One region of the Rhizobium sp. Root1204 genome, then DNA from elsewhere that is predicted to be linked to it. Evidence: predicted binding sites of a transcription regulator. Region 1 holds the regulator's gene; the other holds the start of a gene.
The links. Region 1 encodes LexA, which represses DNA repair genes until DNA is damaged. Its sites were predicted from a motif close to TGTTCNNNNTGTGTTCNG; they were not measured.

Region 1 (7,693 bases):
CACGCGTCCGTCCGGTGAAGCGAAGCGAGGGGAAGACGCTGACGACGGTGAAGACTGGCGGGCGTCTGCATGACGGACGTGGCCAATATCGATCTGCTATGTGGAGAAGAACAAGAGCCGTCACGGCACGATGCGCTATTACCTGCGCATCGATGGAAAGCGGATATGCCGACTTCCGGATGATATTCAGAGCGAGCAATTTTCCATTGAATACTGGAAGGCCTGCAAGACCGCCCAGCCCGTGATGGCGCGTGTCGATATTCCGAAAGCTCTGTCCTTCATCGTGAAGCCAAACAGCTTCCGGCTCTGCGTGGAATACATGTGCAGCAACGCTTTCACCACGCTCGACAAGTCCACGCAGGATCGCCGGCGGAATATCATGGAGGCGATGTGGCTGGAACCGTTGAGCGAAAAAGACGGCAGGCTATTTGCCGACATGCCGGTGTCAAAAATGGATGTGGAAAATTTAGAGGTCCTGCGGGATCGCAAGAAAGAGGTGCCCTTTGTGGCTGACGATGCGCCGTGTCTTCGACACGAAGAAGGATGGCAAGCCCGTGGTGCCGAACATCGCTCGGCTCGTTGAACCATTCCGCGCCTATAGCGACGGGCACCACACCATCGCGCCCGACGAGATCGGCAAGTTCATCGATCACCACGGCCAGAAGTCGAAAGCCGTACTGGCGCTGTCGCTGTTAATGCAGACCGGCTTTCGCGTATCGGACTTGGCTGTTATCGGCCCGCAGCATCGGTGTGGCGATATTCTCAAGCTGCGGCTATTCAAGAACCGCAACCGGACGCCGGTGGATATCGAGATTGCCATTCACCCGATCCTTGAAGCCGTGATGGAGTTGCACCCTGTCACCGGGCTCACCAATGTGCGGACTGAGTTCGACAAAGCTTTCACAGTGAAGGGACTTGGAAACAGAGTGTCCGCATGGTTCAGCCAGGCAAGGGGCTGGCAACTGATCAGGCGCACAACGAAGCCACCGACTATATGCTGGAAGCGATGTTCGGCTGGAAGGACGGGAAGACATCCAAGATCTACACGCGCAACGCAGACCATGCGCGGCTGGCCAGACAGGCCGTATCGAAGATCAACTGTGATGGGATGGGCACGAAATTGCTCGAAAGCAAGGACGGGACGGAGGGGTGAAATAGGAACCGACTGCCACACCCGCTATATTTTCGATTGATTTCAAGGTCTTACTGGTGGAGCAAGAAAGGTTTGGAGGCCTCGCCCGGAATTGAACCGGGGTGCAAGGATTTGCAGTCCTCTGCGTCACCACTCCGCCACGAGGCCTCACCAGTTCAAATAGTCGAACTGTGGCGGCGGTTTAGAATGATCCTAGACAAATCGCAAGAGGGTATTTCTGAAAAACGTTCTTGGTCATTTCTGAGATGCCGTTTCCGAACCCTTCTTCCACAGCTTTGGGGATGAACAAGCCGGTGTGCGAGGAGCCGAAAACGAGATTGCGGCGTCCCGGTCAAAGCGCCACGTCCCTGCCCTGTTGCCGGGCGCATTCTCACGAAGGTGACGGGCGACGGATTCGTGAATTGGTGCGCAAGTGCTGCCGTCGGCTGTTCGATTGATGAAGCGCCAAAGCCCTTAGCGAAACGGCACTGTTTCTAACGCCTTGCCAACGCGGGCCGTTGCAGCAGCCGGCCCTTTTCCCTAACGATGCCAATCGTTCAGCTCTTGGCTGGAGCGATCCGCATTATCTGTCCACGTCTCAATTGACGCGCGGGCAACCCTGGCGGTTTGCAAGTTTCAAGACAGTGTATTCGCCACGGCGTCCAATGCCGTCAACGACAACAAGGCGCCGGTTTATCGAGCGGATGCCGGGATCACGCATTCCGTACTGATAGGCACGGCGGATTGCCTGCCGTTCACTGCAATTGCTGCGCGGACGATACTCATTATTGTATCGCCGGTCTCTGTATTCAACTGCGGGACTGTCGCGTCCGATGTATATGTCCAAGGATTGGGCCAACGATGCTGGTGCCTGAACAGTCGAAATGACTGTGGCCATCAATGCCACGACCAAAACTTTTGTAAAAACGGTTCTCACATTGGCCTCCTGGGTTCCGTCCACGAATAGAGCCGATAGGTCAACGAAATCCTACTAAATAGGTTCCAAAAATAGGGTGCGATAGGGGAACGGCAACATTTGCCGATGCGCAAGCCGCATTGAAAATTCATAGGCTTACAGCCCGTTAATCGGGCGTATTGAAGGAAAAATCATGTCCCTTATTTCCGCCGCTACTCATGATTTAGAGTGCTCCGGTCGGTTCATGAGGTCGCTAAGGCATTATCTTTCAGGGGGCAAAACTATCGTCGCGCCGGACGGTGACAGGTTTGCAGCCATGTCTACAAATCACGCAATCTTCCCCACTCCTTTAAGCTGCCATAGCTGAAGTGATATCAGATCAATGATAACGGCGGATCAGCCCGACGAGTTTTCCCTGTATCTTGACCCGGTCCGGTCCAAAAATCCGCGTCTCATATGCAGGGTTGGCGGCTTCCAGCGCGATCGAGGCGCCTTTGCGGCGAAACCGCTTCAATGTCGCTTCCTCGTCATCAACCAGGGCGACGATGATTTCACCGGGGCTGGCACTGTTCGTATTGCGGATGATGACCGTGTCGCCGTCGAGAATGCCCGCCTCGATCATCGAATCACCGCGCACTTCAAGTGCGTAGTGCTCACCGGTCCCAACCATCTCGAGCGGCACGGAAATATCATGCGTATTGTTCTGAATCGCGGAGATCGGTACGCCGGCGGCGATCCTGCCCATGACAGGTATGGAGACGGTATCGTTGTTTGCGGCGGCCTTGACGGGTGCGGCAGGTGCCGGTTGTGTACCAAGACTGCCCTGGATGACGCTCGGTGAAAAGCCGCGCTTTGGCTGAAGGCTCGTGGTATAGGCTTCTGGTAACTTGATCACTTCCAGCGCCCTCGCCCGGTTGGGCAGACGCCGGATGAAGCCTCGCTCCTCAAGCGCTGTAATCAGCCGATGAATGCCGGATTTCGACGCAAGATCCAGTGCATCCTTCATCTCGTCGAACGATGGCGGTACGCCCGATTCCTTCATTCTTTCGTGAATGAACAGAAGCAGTTCCTGTTGCTTGCGGGTCAGCATGAACGATCACTCCAGAATCTAGAAACAAATCAAGAACGAACACTATCTGTTCCATATGTGTTCCGCAAGTCCCTAAAATTCGTGAGTGTTTTCAACGCAACAGAAAATCGTGCTGCATAGCGGCTCCTTTCCACTCAGCATTCCGCCTGCCATTCATCGCGGGAAGCTATCTGTTGGAACCTTTGCGCCGCCGGTACCGTTTCGGTTTATCTCGAAACAATGCGATGGACGGCCTGCTCCGGATGCCGTCCGAGGAGGCTTTGATGGCGAAATACACCGATGAGCGCGCTTCCGATGCCGATATGCAGAAAACCGTGGAATTGAGCGGCGTGCAGGCCCGTCAAGGCTTTTTGGGCCGGCCGGTGCTGATGGTACTCATCTGCGGCGTGGTCCTTGCAATGCTCGCCTGGGCCGGTGCGGAAGTGTTTGGCGAAAGCACAGACAACGACGCTGCGACCAAGGTTGAGGAAAAGCTGCCTGCCCCGAACAATGGCGCTCCGGCCACGCAGGAAACTCCGGTCGATCCGGCGCAAATGGCACCTGCGGACAAGGACCCGACGCCACAGACAGGCTCAGGCGGATAAGCGGATCGGATCCGGCGCAAGCCTCTGCCGAATCGGGAGAAGGGCTTACGTCCAGCTTCCTAGCTGGAAGCAGGCCATTTGCGCGCCCACCAGACCGAAAGCCGCCGCCTCTTTCGCCGGACGAAGGCAAGGTCGTGCGACAGGACGAGAAGACCAAGGGGAATCATCCAGAAACCGAGAACCGGGAGAAAACCCAAAATACCGCCAAAGATCAGCGCGGCACCGATGGAAATGCGCAAAAGGCGCGATTGCGGCAGCCGCATACGCCACGTGCCGATGATGAGTTCGTGGGCGCGGGCATCGATGCCGAATTTTTTTGTTTTCCGCTGTTCTGCCATCAAATTCCACCTGCCAAATGTCCGGCCACCCGCCATCGCCTGCGAACGCTGCAATCCTGCGGGTTTATCCCCGGCAAATCAACGGAGCGCTTTCAACTCTCACATGGGGAGTTGTCCACAATCAGACAAGATTGTGCATTTTTTTTGAAAAACCGCTTGGCAAATCGGAAAAGCATTTGTATTAGCAGCCTCACTTCTGCAGCACACACCGCCGCAGATTATCCCTGGTAGCTCAGCGGTAGAGCATTCGACTGTTAATCGACAGGTCGCCGGTTCGAATCCGGCCCGGGGAGCCAATTTCCAAAGGCCTTGCTGAAAAAGCAAGGCCTTTTTGGTTTCTGGCGTACCCTCTGCGCCCGCCTTCATGTTCTACCGGTAACCGCTCGCGTCCGCCGGTTTTCCGGCATCCTGCACCTCGGTCATGTAGCGCCAGCAGTCCGGCCGCGATCCGTCGAGATCGGTAAAGCCGTAAATCTTGGCGAGATCGCCGCTTGAGGTCGATTGCCCGTTGAGGCGTCCCCGCTCCGGATCCGCAGCCAGGGATGAAACGGCGCGGCCGGTAAAGCGTGGGGTTTCGGAAATCACGAAATGCGGCTGGGCCTTTATCGCCTCCACCCAGTTTTCCTCGCGCACACCAAAGATGTCGAGCATCATTTCAGAACGCATCCAGCCTGGAGAGATTGCCACCGATGTCGCTGCATGCGGCGCCAGATCCTGCGCGTGTGCCCACGCCATGCGAATGACACTGGTCTTGGCGAGATCGTAGAACGGGCTGAGCCGGTAGTGGGTGGCATTGTATTGCGCCGTGCCATCGGTCATCTCGACCAGCAAGCCACCAGGATTCTCGATCATCAATGGCAATGCGTAATGGGCGGTGACCAGATGGGTATCGATCGCCAACCGCAAGAGTTTCAGGCCATTTTCAAGCGAGTGTTCCCAGACCGGCTTGTTCCATTCGGTCAAATACTCGCCGCCCCAGATATCGTTGACGAGGATATCGAGCCGCTTTTCGTCGCGGCGGACGCGGGCGATCAGCGCCTCGACTTCGGCGTGGATGAGATGATCCACCCGCACGGCAATGCCTTTACCACCAGCCTGTGTCACAAGTTCAGCGGTTTCTTCGATCGTTTCCGGGCGGCCATAGTCCGATTGCCGGGTTCGTGTCGTGCGGCCGGTCACGTAGACGGTTGCGCCCGCTGCCCCCAGTTCCACGGCGATGCCACGGCCAGCACCACGCGTCCCGCCGGCCACAAGTGCGATTTTCCCTTGCAGGTTGCTTACCACGGTATTGTCCTCCTCGTTTAGAATTGATAATAACCGAACGTTCGTTCATAAATAAAATGAACGCAAGGGGAAAATAATGCCGCGGCCACGCACGTTATCCGACGAGCACCTGCTTGATCTGGTGCTGACGCTGATCCACGCAGAGGGACCGGAGGCGGCGACGTTTGCCGCTGTATCCAAGGCAAGCGGCCTGTCCGGCTCAACACTGGTGCAACGTTTTTCGACCAAGGCAGCGATGCTGCGTCAGGCGTTGCTGCATGCCTGGGACCAGCTGGACGCCGAGACGATCCAACTGTGCGAAGCAATCCCTAGGACACCGCAAGGTGCCGTTACTTTGCTCGCCGCTCTGTCGGGAAATTATGGTGACAGCGCTGCCGTCTATGCCGACGGCCTGCGTTTGTTGCGAGAGGACTTTCGGGATCCCCAACTGCGAGCTCGGGGTGCAGCCTGGGGGCGAACGCTGGTCGGGGCCCTCAGCGCGTGTTTTACGAATGCCAACCGCCCGGAGGTGACCGCACGGCTGATGCTTGCTCAATGGCAGGGCTCACTGCTCTGGTGGGGATTTGAGGCGAATGGTCCGGTCGTGCCTTATGTCGAATCGCAGCTTCAGGAATTTCTCGCCGAACTCGGCCATTCACCTCGCCCCTCGCCGGCCGTCGCCGGCAAGCGAGATTTCGCGTAAAAACTTGGACATTTTCTGTCCGGTGATGGTGAAATCGCGGCTCGCAATATCTATGTGGGGCTGAGGCGTGAAATCGCCTTCGCCAAACAAGTCGTGGGGGGATGGCGCGTGACTGACTATCGATCCCGTGCAGCCCAGTTGAAGGGCTTTTCTCTCGGAAGCCAGTGGACTGCCTATCATCACGGCGAATCGGGTGACGCGCTGTTTCGGCGCGCCGATGGTAGCGCCTATGCCAAAGTGGCGACCGGCAGCGGCGTGGCGCTGCTGGATGACGAGCGCCGGCGCACTGCATGGCTTGCCCCCTTCAAGATCGGATCCCCGACCGTTCTCGATTGGCAGGTGTCGGACGACGTCGCATGCCTCGTGACAAGCGCCGTGCCGGGCATTCCCGCAGACCAGCTCGAAGCAGCGAGCCTTCTCAAGGCTTGGCCTTCGATCGCGGCGCGCGTGCGCGATCTCCACGCTATTCCGGTAAAAGATTGCCCGTTTGACCGCGGGCTTCAGACCATGTTCGACCGGGCGGTTGATGTTGTTGAACGCGACGGCGTCAATCCGGATTTTCTCGATCCAGGCGACCAGGACACACCGCCGCACGTCTTGCTCGACAGAGTGCGGGCCGAGTTGCCCGAACGCCTTGCACAGGAAAGCCTCGATCGCGTCGTTTGCCATGGCGATGCCTGCATGCCCAATTTCATGATCGAACCGGAAACGCTTCGCTGCACGGGAATGATCGATCTCGGACGGTTGGGCATGGCGGACCGCTACGTCGACTTGGCGCTGCTGACCGGCAATACCCGTGAAACCTGGCGCACCGCCGAAGAGGCGCAGACCGCGCAAAATCGTTTGTTCGATCTCCACGCGATCGCACCTGCCGACCGGGAAAGGCTCGATTTTTACCTGCGTCTAGACCCGCTGACCTGGGGCTAGCGAAAGACGGCGGCCACGCGACTTCTTAAAAAACATGGTGTATAGATCAGGCTTACAACCATGACCGGGAAGAGGAGCAGACTATGCCGTCGATCGAGATTCTTGTTGCTTTCATCGCTACTACGGCTGTCTTTGCCTACATTCCCGGCCCGGCCATGCTGTATGCAGCTGCACAGACTATTGCTCGCGGCCGCTGGTCCGGGCTGATGGCGGCGCTTGGTATTCACCTCGGCGGTTACGTCCACGTCATTGCTGCGGCCGCTGGCCTATCGATCCTGTTTCACGCCGTGCCGACCCTGTACATGATCGTCAAATTGGCCGGTGCAGCCTATCTTGTCTGGCTGGGCATTTCCCTGTTTCGGGCCAAGGTCGAGGGGGATTCCGCCCTGCCCGGCATCGAACCGAAATCCGGCCGGCGCGCCTTCTTCGAAAGCGTCACCGTCGAAGTCCTTAATCCGAAGACGGCGATCTTCTTCGTGGCTTTCCTGCCGCAGTTTGTGGATGCGTCAGCTGCTTTCCCGGTGTGGCTGCAACTGACGATCCTTGGAATGATCGTCAACATGATGTTTTCGTCTGCGGATATCGTTTGCGTGTTTCTGGCCGGTGCCGTGATGACCAAGCTGCGCCGCTCAAGCTCCGCGCAACGCCTGATGCAGCGCGCTGGCGGCACCATGCTGGTTGGGCTCGGTGCGCATCTGGCTTTCCAGAAGAGCTGAATTCCCCTCGCCGCTGATGGCTGC
Region 2 (7,693 bases), 120 kb from region 1:
ATCCGACAACAGGCCGAGGCCGCGTTCCAGCGTCTTGCGGAACCGGGTCTCTTCCAGCTTCAAGGTTTCCGAAATCAGGGATTCCGCCCGAACGAGTTCCGGGTAAGCACGGCCCATCTGGCCGATCAGCGCCGGCAGCAGCCGCCACATCAACGGGTCACGGGCACCCAGCAACTGGGCGTGGCGCATGGCACGGCGCATGATCCGGCGCAGCACATAGCCACGGCCTTCGTTCGACGGCAGAACGCCATCGGCGATCAGGAATGCGGACGCCCGCAGATGGTCGGCGATGACGCGGTGGCTGGCGCGGCGGTCGCCTTCAGCCTTGACGCCGGTCGCCTCTTCCGAGGCAGCGATCAAGGCGCGGAACAGGTCGATATCATAATTGTCATGCTTGCCCTGCAACAGAGCAGCAACGCGCTCGAGGCCCATGCCGGTGTCGATCGACGGACGCGGCAGATCGACCCGTTCTTCCTTCGTCACTTGCTCGTACTGCATGAAGACAAGGTTCCAGATTTCGATGAACCGGTCGCCGTCTTCATCCTTGGAACCGGGAGGTCCACCCCAGATATGATCGCCGTGATCGTAGAAGATCTCGGAACATGGCCCGCAGGGGCCGGTATCGCCCATCGCCCAGAAATTGTCGCTGGTCGGGATCCGGATGATCCGGTCGTCAGTCAGGCCGGCAATCTTCTTCCACAGGCCAAAAGCCTCGTCATCGGTGTGGTAAACGGTGACCAAAAGCCGCTTGGCATCGATGCCGAAATCCTTGGTGATCAGGTTCCAGGCAAGCTCGATCGCCCGCTCCTTGAAATAATCGCCGAAGGAAAAATTACCGAGCATTTCGAAGAAGGTGTGGTGGCGCGCGGTATAGCCGACATTGTCGAGGTCATTATGCTTGCCCCCGGCGCGCACGCATTTCTGCGCGGTCGCAGCCGTCGAATAGGGGCGCTGCTCCAGACCGGTGAAAACGTTCTTGAACTGAACCATGCCGGCATTGGTGAACATCAGGGTCGGATCGTTGCGCGGAACCAGCGGGCTCGACGATACAACCTCATGGCCGTTCTTCTTGAAGTAGTCGAGGAACGTCGACCGGATTTCATTCACGCCGCTCATATTGCGCCCTTATCTCTTGCATCGGACCGTCCGCAGCCTGCCTGACTGAGCCGCGAACCGGAAAACTTTTGAAAATCGCGGATCACCGGACATCCGCCGACCCTCTCCCGCCCCATTGGAACACAGGCTTTTATCGTCCGGGCCAATCCCTGTCCAGACGGCAAAAGAAAACCGGCCGCTCGGATTAAGGAGCGGCCGGCCAACATCAAGTCGAAATCAGGTAATCTTATGCCAGAGCGGCATCATCGTCGTCGTCACCGGCTTCGGGGCCACCATTTTCCAGGAATTTTTCGGCGATCAGGCCGGCATTCTGGCGCAGCGACAGTTCGATCTCCCTTGCCGTATCCGGATTGTCACGCAGGAACGACTTGGCGTTCTCGCGGCCCTGACCAAGCCGCTGGCTATTATAGGAGAACCACGCACCCGACTTCTCGACGATGCCGGCCTTGACGCCGAGATCGACCAGTTCACCGGTCTTGGACACGCCCTCACCATACATGATGTCGAATTCGACCTGCTTGAAGGGCGGCGCCATCTTGTTCTTGACGACCTTGACGCGCGTCTGGTTGCCGATGACTTCCTCACGCTCCTTGACGGCGCCGATGCGGCGGATGTCGAGGCGAACGGAGGCATAAAACTTCAGGGCGTTACCACCTGTCGTCGTTTCAGGCGAACCGAACATCACGCCGATCTTCATGCGGATCTGGTTGATGAAGATGACCATGCAGTTCGACTTCGAGATCGACGCGGTCAGCTTGCGCAGCGCCTGGCTCATCAGACGGGCCTGCAGACCCGGCAGGCTGTCGCCCATTTCACCTTCGATTTCAGCGCGCGGTACAAGGGCTGCGACCGAATCGACGACGAGAACGTCGATGGCGCCGGAACGCACCAGTGTATCGGTGATTTCCAGAGCCTGCTCACCGGTATCCGGTTGCGAGATCAAAAGATTTTCGAGATCGACGCCAAGCTTGCGGGCATAGACCGGATCGAGCGCATGTTCGGCATCGACAAAGGCGCAAATGCCGCCCTTCTTCTGGGCTTCAGCAATCGTCTGCAGTGCCAGCGTCGTCTTGCCCGAGCTTTCCGGTCCGTAGATTTCGATGACGCGCCCCTTGGGCAGTCCGCCGATACCAAGCGCAATATCGAGGCTCAGCGAGCCCGTCGAAACGGTTTCGATTTCGACTATGCTGTCTTTTCCACCGAGCTTCATGATCGATCCCTTGCCGAACGAGCGTTCGATCTGGGAGAGTGCCGCTTCAAGTGCCTTGCTTTTATCCACCGATTTGTCCTCTACAAGCCGCAAAGAGTTTTGTGCCATGTGATCCACCTTTAGGTTATGGAGCCTGCCGAGGCAATGAAGCTGCCGATGAAAGCTATGTACACTTTTTGTTCTCATTTCGCAAGAGTTATCTATCGACTTGAATCGACAACATAAATGGATGCATGTTCTTTTCTTGTTCCGGGAATTTCGTATTCTGCAGAAATAACTGAAACTAAAGACATATCAACCTCGCAGCCCACCGAATCGCTTAGGAGCGGCACACAGGAAAACGCATGACAGGCAGACAAGTTTCCATCTTTGGCGGCGCGCATATCGATCGCCGGGCTCGTATTTTCGGCACTACCGTGCCGGGATCAAGCAATCCCGGCAGCTGGTTCGAAGAGGCCGGCGGCGGCGGGTTCAATGCCGCCCGCAACCTTGCGCGGCTTGGACTTGACGTACGTATGATCAGCCCGCGCGGCGGCGATGCCGTTGGCGAAATGGTCGCCCGGGCAGCGAACGAAGCCGGAGTTATCGATTGCCCGTTCATCTTCCTTGACCGCAAGACGCCAAGCTACACGGCTATTCTGGAGAACGACGGTAATCTCGTGATCGCGCTTGCCGACATGGAGCTTTACCGGCTGTTTTCTCCAAGGCGATTGCAGCAGAAAGCCATGCGCGAGATTATTTCGTCGAGCGATCTGATCGTCACAGATGCGAACCTCCCCGAGGAGACGCTGACCGCTCTGGTTGCCCGTGCGAATACCGAATCAAAACCGGTCGCCGCCATCGCCATTTCGCCGGCGAAAGTGACGCGGCTGGTGAAAAGCCTGCCAGGGCTCAACTTTCTCTTCATGAACGAGGCAGAGGCGCGTGCGTTGACGGGCCGCGATAGTGAGGCGGCGGCGGAATGGCCCATTATGCTCCAGGCGGCCGGCCTGTCCGGCGGCGTCATCACTCGTGGCGGCAAGCCCGCGATTGCCTTTCAGGACGGGCGAACGGTGACGGTGGCACCACCACAACTTGATGCACTTGCCGACGTCACGGGCGCCGGCGATTCGCTTGCGGCCGGTTTCCTGTCGGCCTATGTCGAAGGCAAAGCGCTCGACATATGCCTTCGCTCCGGTGTTGCCGCCGCCGGTATCACCGTGCGTTCGCCGCTTGCCGTATCGGAAAAAATGTCGCGGCCGATGCTCGATGAAGCGATTCGGCTTGTGCCACCAGCCGAAATCCTGTCATGAACGCGCCTTAAAACGCCAAAAAGGATCTGCGATGACCAAGCCCTTCTCCCCCCTGCTTCCGATGGAATATTCCAGCGAAGTCGCGGCCGCCAAGGCCCGCGGCGCAGCCATCGTCGCCCTGGAATCGACCATCATCACCCATGGCATGCCCTTCCCCGGCAACCTCAACATGGCCCGCAGCGTCGAGGCGATCATCCGCGAGGAAGGCGCCGTACCGGCCACGATCGCGGTCATCGACGGCGTCCTGCATATCGGCCTTGAAGATGCACAACTGGAGGCTTTGGCACAGACGGAAGGGGCGATGAAACTGTCGCGCGCCGATCTCGCCTTTGCGATCGCCGAGCGCCGCACCGGTGCCACCACCGTTGCCGCGACAATGATCGCGGCTGCCCGTGCCGGTATCCGCGTTTTTGCCACCGGTGGCATCGGCGGTGTGCATCGCAAGGCCGAAGAGAGCTTTGACATTTCTGCCGACCTCGATGAGCTCGCCCACACTGGCGTCATCGTCGTCTGCGCCGGCGCAAAAGCCATCCTCGATATTCCAAAGACGCTGGAAGTTCTGGAAACACGCGGGGTTCCGGTGGTCACCTATGACAGCGAAATCTTCCCGGCTTTCTGGTCGCGCGATAGTGGCCTGAAAAGCCCGTTGATGCTCAACAGCCCGGCCGCGATTGCCAATTTCCAGAAAATGCGCGACCTGCTCGGCGTCGACGGCGGCATGCTGATTGCCAACCCGGTGCCGGAGGCCAGCGAAATCCCGCGCGACGAGATGGAAATCTACATCACCCGGGCGCTCGACAATGCCGAGCGCGACGAGATTTCCGGCAAGAAGGTCACGCCTTACCTGCTCGACAGCATTTTCGGCCTGACCGACGGCCGCAGCCTCGAGACCAATATCGCGCTGGTCGAAAACAATGCCCGGCTTGCAGCCGAGATTGCCGTCGCACTGGTCTGAGTCAAATCGATCATCGGAAAAATCGGGGGCTGGCTACCGGCCCCCGATGCGTCAGCCCTGCCGCCCTGCCCGAGCCAGCCCGTGCGCGATCAGCCGGTCGATGATTTCGGCATAGGCAATTCCGCTTGCGGCCAAAGCCTTGGCATACATGCTGATATCGGTAAAACCGGGGATAGTGTTGACCTCGTTGATGACAGCACTCATATCCGCCCGCACGAAAAAATCGACACGGGCCATGCCGTCACAGCCAAGCGCCCTGAAAGCGTCTTGCGCCATTGATCTCAGCTTTTCAGCGATTTCGTCCGGCAACAGAGCCGGAATACTGAGAATGGCACCGTCGGGGTCGATGTATTTGGCATCGTAGCTATAAAAGCCATGGCCGCCGGCGGGGATGATTTCTCCTGGAAGCGAGGCGATCAGCGTGCCGTCAACTTGCTCAAGAACACTAAATTCGATCTCCCGCCCCTGAATGAACTCCTCGACGAGGATTTTCTGATCGTGGCGGAAGCCTTCCGCGAGTGCTGTCCGGAAATCGTCTTGCGTTCGAGCCTTGCTGACACCCACCGACGACCCCTGCCGGGCGGGCTTGACGAAAACCGTCGGCCCTAGCGCTGCAACGACTTCATCGAAAGAGGGTGCGTCGCCCCGGTGGAACGTCAGTGAACGCGCCACCGGCAATCCCGCTTCGCTTAACAGGCGCTTGGCCACATCCTTGTCGATTGCAGTCGCCGATCCCAGAATGCCGCAGCCGGCAAACGGCACCATCGCGACCTCGGCAAGCCCCTGCACTGAGCCATCTTCGCCATGCGGCCCATGCAAAACCGGAAACAGGATATCGACCGGTGGCAGTTCACGGATACTTCCAGCTTCGGGAACGGCGAAAAGCCGACCACGGCCGCCGGGCAAAAGGCAAACCTGCGTGTTCACTGTGGGGAGCGGATGGGGCAAGCCCCTGTCGAGCAACTCATGCAGGAGCCATTTTCCCTGATGGTCGATCAGAATGGGCACGACATCGTATTTTTCAGTGTCGAGCGCCTTGAATACGTTGCGTGCCGACAGAATCGAAACATCATGTTCGGCAGAACGGCCACCAAAAAGAACTGCAATCCTTAGCTTTGAATTCATTCGTGCGCTCGCAAAATCGGGAGATTGAACGCTACGCTTGAACCAGAGGGCGAACCCCTTCGAACGATGAGCGCAGCGCGGGACACCCGTAGATGCAATCGCGAAACAGGCCTTTTTAGGACAGCGGAAGACCCGCCAAAATTATCTCGGCGGACGGTTAACGCGGCGGCCGCCCGGCCGGTTTGTGGCAGCATTCCGAGCTCGAAAGTGCCTGATCTGCTATCTATCTATGGCCAGCGGTTACAGATCAGCTGTCAAGCATTTCCCGGACAGCAACAGCAAGCTGCTTCAACGAGAAGGGTTTGGACAGAAAACCAAACTTGGCGTCGGCCGGCAGGTTTCTGGCAAAGGCATCTTCCGCATAACCGGAGACGAAGATGAACTTGAGGTCCGGATAGGTCTTGCGGATTTCACGCAGCAGCGTCGGCCCATCCATTTCCGGCATGACGACATCGGATACGACGATATCGACAGCACCGTTCAGCTCTTCCATGACTTCGAGCGCCTCGACGCCGGAGCCGGCCTCATGAACGGTATAGCCGCGCGTTTCCAGCATGCGCTTGCCACCGCGGCGCACGGCCTCTTCGTCTTCCACCAGAAGAACCACCGCCGAATTTCCGGTCAGGTCCGTCGGTTCCGGTTTGGCGGGGGCCTTTGCAGCGAGCGCTGCGGCGGCCTGCGCCTCGCCGGCTTCGCCCGGCAATGCCGGCTCTTCGATATAGCGCGGCAGCAGGATACGGAACGTCGTTCCCTTGCCGACCTCGGATTCGGGATAGATGTAGCCGCCGGACTGCTTGATGATGCCATAGACCATCGATAGTCCAAGCCCGGTCCCTTTGCCGACTTCCTTGGTGGTGAAGAAAGGTTCGAAAATCTTGTCGAGGATTTCCGGGGGGATGCCGGTCCCCTGATCCGCCACTTCAACCATCACGTAGTCGTCTTCCGGAAGCTCGCGCAGATTAAGCGCTGCAACTTCGGCTGCGGGCAGATTGCGGGTGCGCAGCGTGATGACGCCGCCATTGGGCATGGCGTCACGCGCGTTGACCGCGAGATTGAGCACAACCTGCTCGAACTGGCCAAGATCGGTGCGCACCGGCCAGAGGTCGCGGCCGTAGTCAACCTCAAGCTTGACATTGGTTCCTGTCATCCGGTCGACCAGCATGCGCAAGTCGCCAACGACATCGGTCATCGACAGCACGGTCGGCCGCATCGTCTGCTTGCGCGAGAACGCAAGCAACTGACGCACCAGCACGGCAGCCCGGTTGGCGTTGCGCTTGATCTCCATCAAATCGGCGAAACTCGCATCCGCTGGTCTTGCCGACAAAAGCAGATGGTCGGACGACAGCAGGATCGCCGTCAATACGTTGTTGAAGTCATGCGCAATACCGCCCGCCAGCGTGCCGACAGCATTCATCTTCTGCGTCTGCGCCATCTGGGTTTCGAGCGCTTTCTGCTCGGTAATCTCGACCGCGTAGACGATCGCGGCCTCTTCCGGCGCCTGATCGCTCTGGTCGATGACCGCGTTTACATAGAAGCGGAAATGCCGCGCCTCGTCGGTCGGGTGAAGCGAATCGATCGGCGCGATATCGCCCTGCCGGTCCTTGGCAGCATCCAGCGCATCGCGCAGCCGCGTCTGGTCGGTCCCGTGAACGAAAGCCTCCAGCAGCGCGCCATGTTCCATGTCATCCTGCGAAACGACGGCGGAGAACAGTTTGAGGAACGGCGCGTTGGTACGCAGAATCCGGCCGTCGCCATCAACGGAGGCGATCGCCATCGGCGTATTGTTGAAGAAGCGGGTAAATCGCATCGCCGCGATCGAGGCCGATTGATCGCTTTCATCGTCGTTGGAGCGGGCAAGAACGATCGTGCGGCTTTCGCCGGGAGCACCATCGCGGGCAGAGGAAACCCGGTGCACCATGCGCACGGCAAAGCTCTGGCCATTGACCTTGCGCAGATCGAGATCGAGCGTCTTGGTCTTTTTCAGGCCGGGCTCGG

Region 2: recA (recombinase RecA) is a predicted target of LexA. The motif match lies at 2,561-2,578, and genes of this name have one in related genera.

Annotation. Positions count from the first base shown of each region.
Region 1 covers NZ_LMCZ01000034.1:394,794-402,486, forward strand. The annotation lists gene ASC96_RS23185 (hypothetical protein) at 101-583, shown strand; gene ASC96_RS23190 (hypothetical protein) at 935-1,153, shown strand; tRNA gene ASC96_RS23195 (tRNA-Cys) at 1,227-1,300, opposite strand; gene lexA (transcriptional repressor LexA) at 2,428-3,138, opposite strand; gene ASC96_RS23205 (hypothetical protein) at 3,402-3,722, shown strand; gene ASC96_RS34095 (hypothetical protein) at 3,782-4,060, opposite strand; tRNA gene ASC96_RS23215 (tRNA-Asn) at 4,282-4,356, shown strand; gene ASC96_RS23220 (SDR family oxidoreductase) at 4,430-5,344, opposite strand; gene ASC96_RS23225 (TetR family transcriptional regulator) at 5,421-6,026, shown strand; gene ASC96_RS23230 (APH(3'') family aminoglycoside O-phosphotransferase) at 6,165-6,953, shown strand; gene ASC96_RS23235 (LysE family translocator) at 7,037-7,669, shown strand.
Region 2 covers NZ_LMCZ01000034.1:517,712-525,404, forward strand. The annotation lists gene alaS (alanine--tRNA ligase) at 1-1,116, opposite strand, end outside; gene recA (recombinase RecA) at 1,343-2,434, opposite strand; gene ASC96_RS23830 (carbohydrate kinase family protein) at 2,671-3,618, shown strand; gene ASC96_RS23835 (pseudouridine-5'-phosphate glycosidase) at 3,650-4,573, shown strand; gene ASC96_RS23840 (D-alanine--D-alanine ligase family protein) at 4,625-5,698, opposite strand; gene ASC96_RS23845 (PAS domain-containing sensor histidine kinase) at 5,946-7,693, opposite strand, start outside.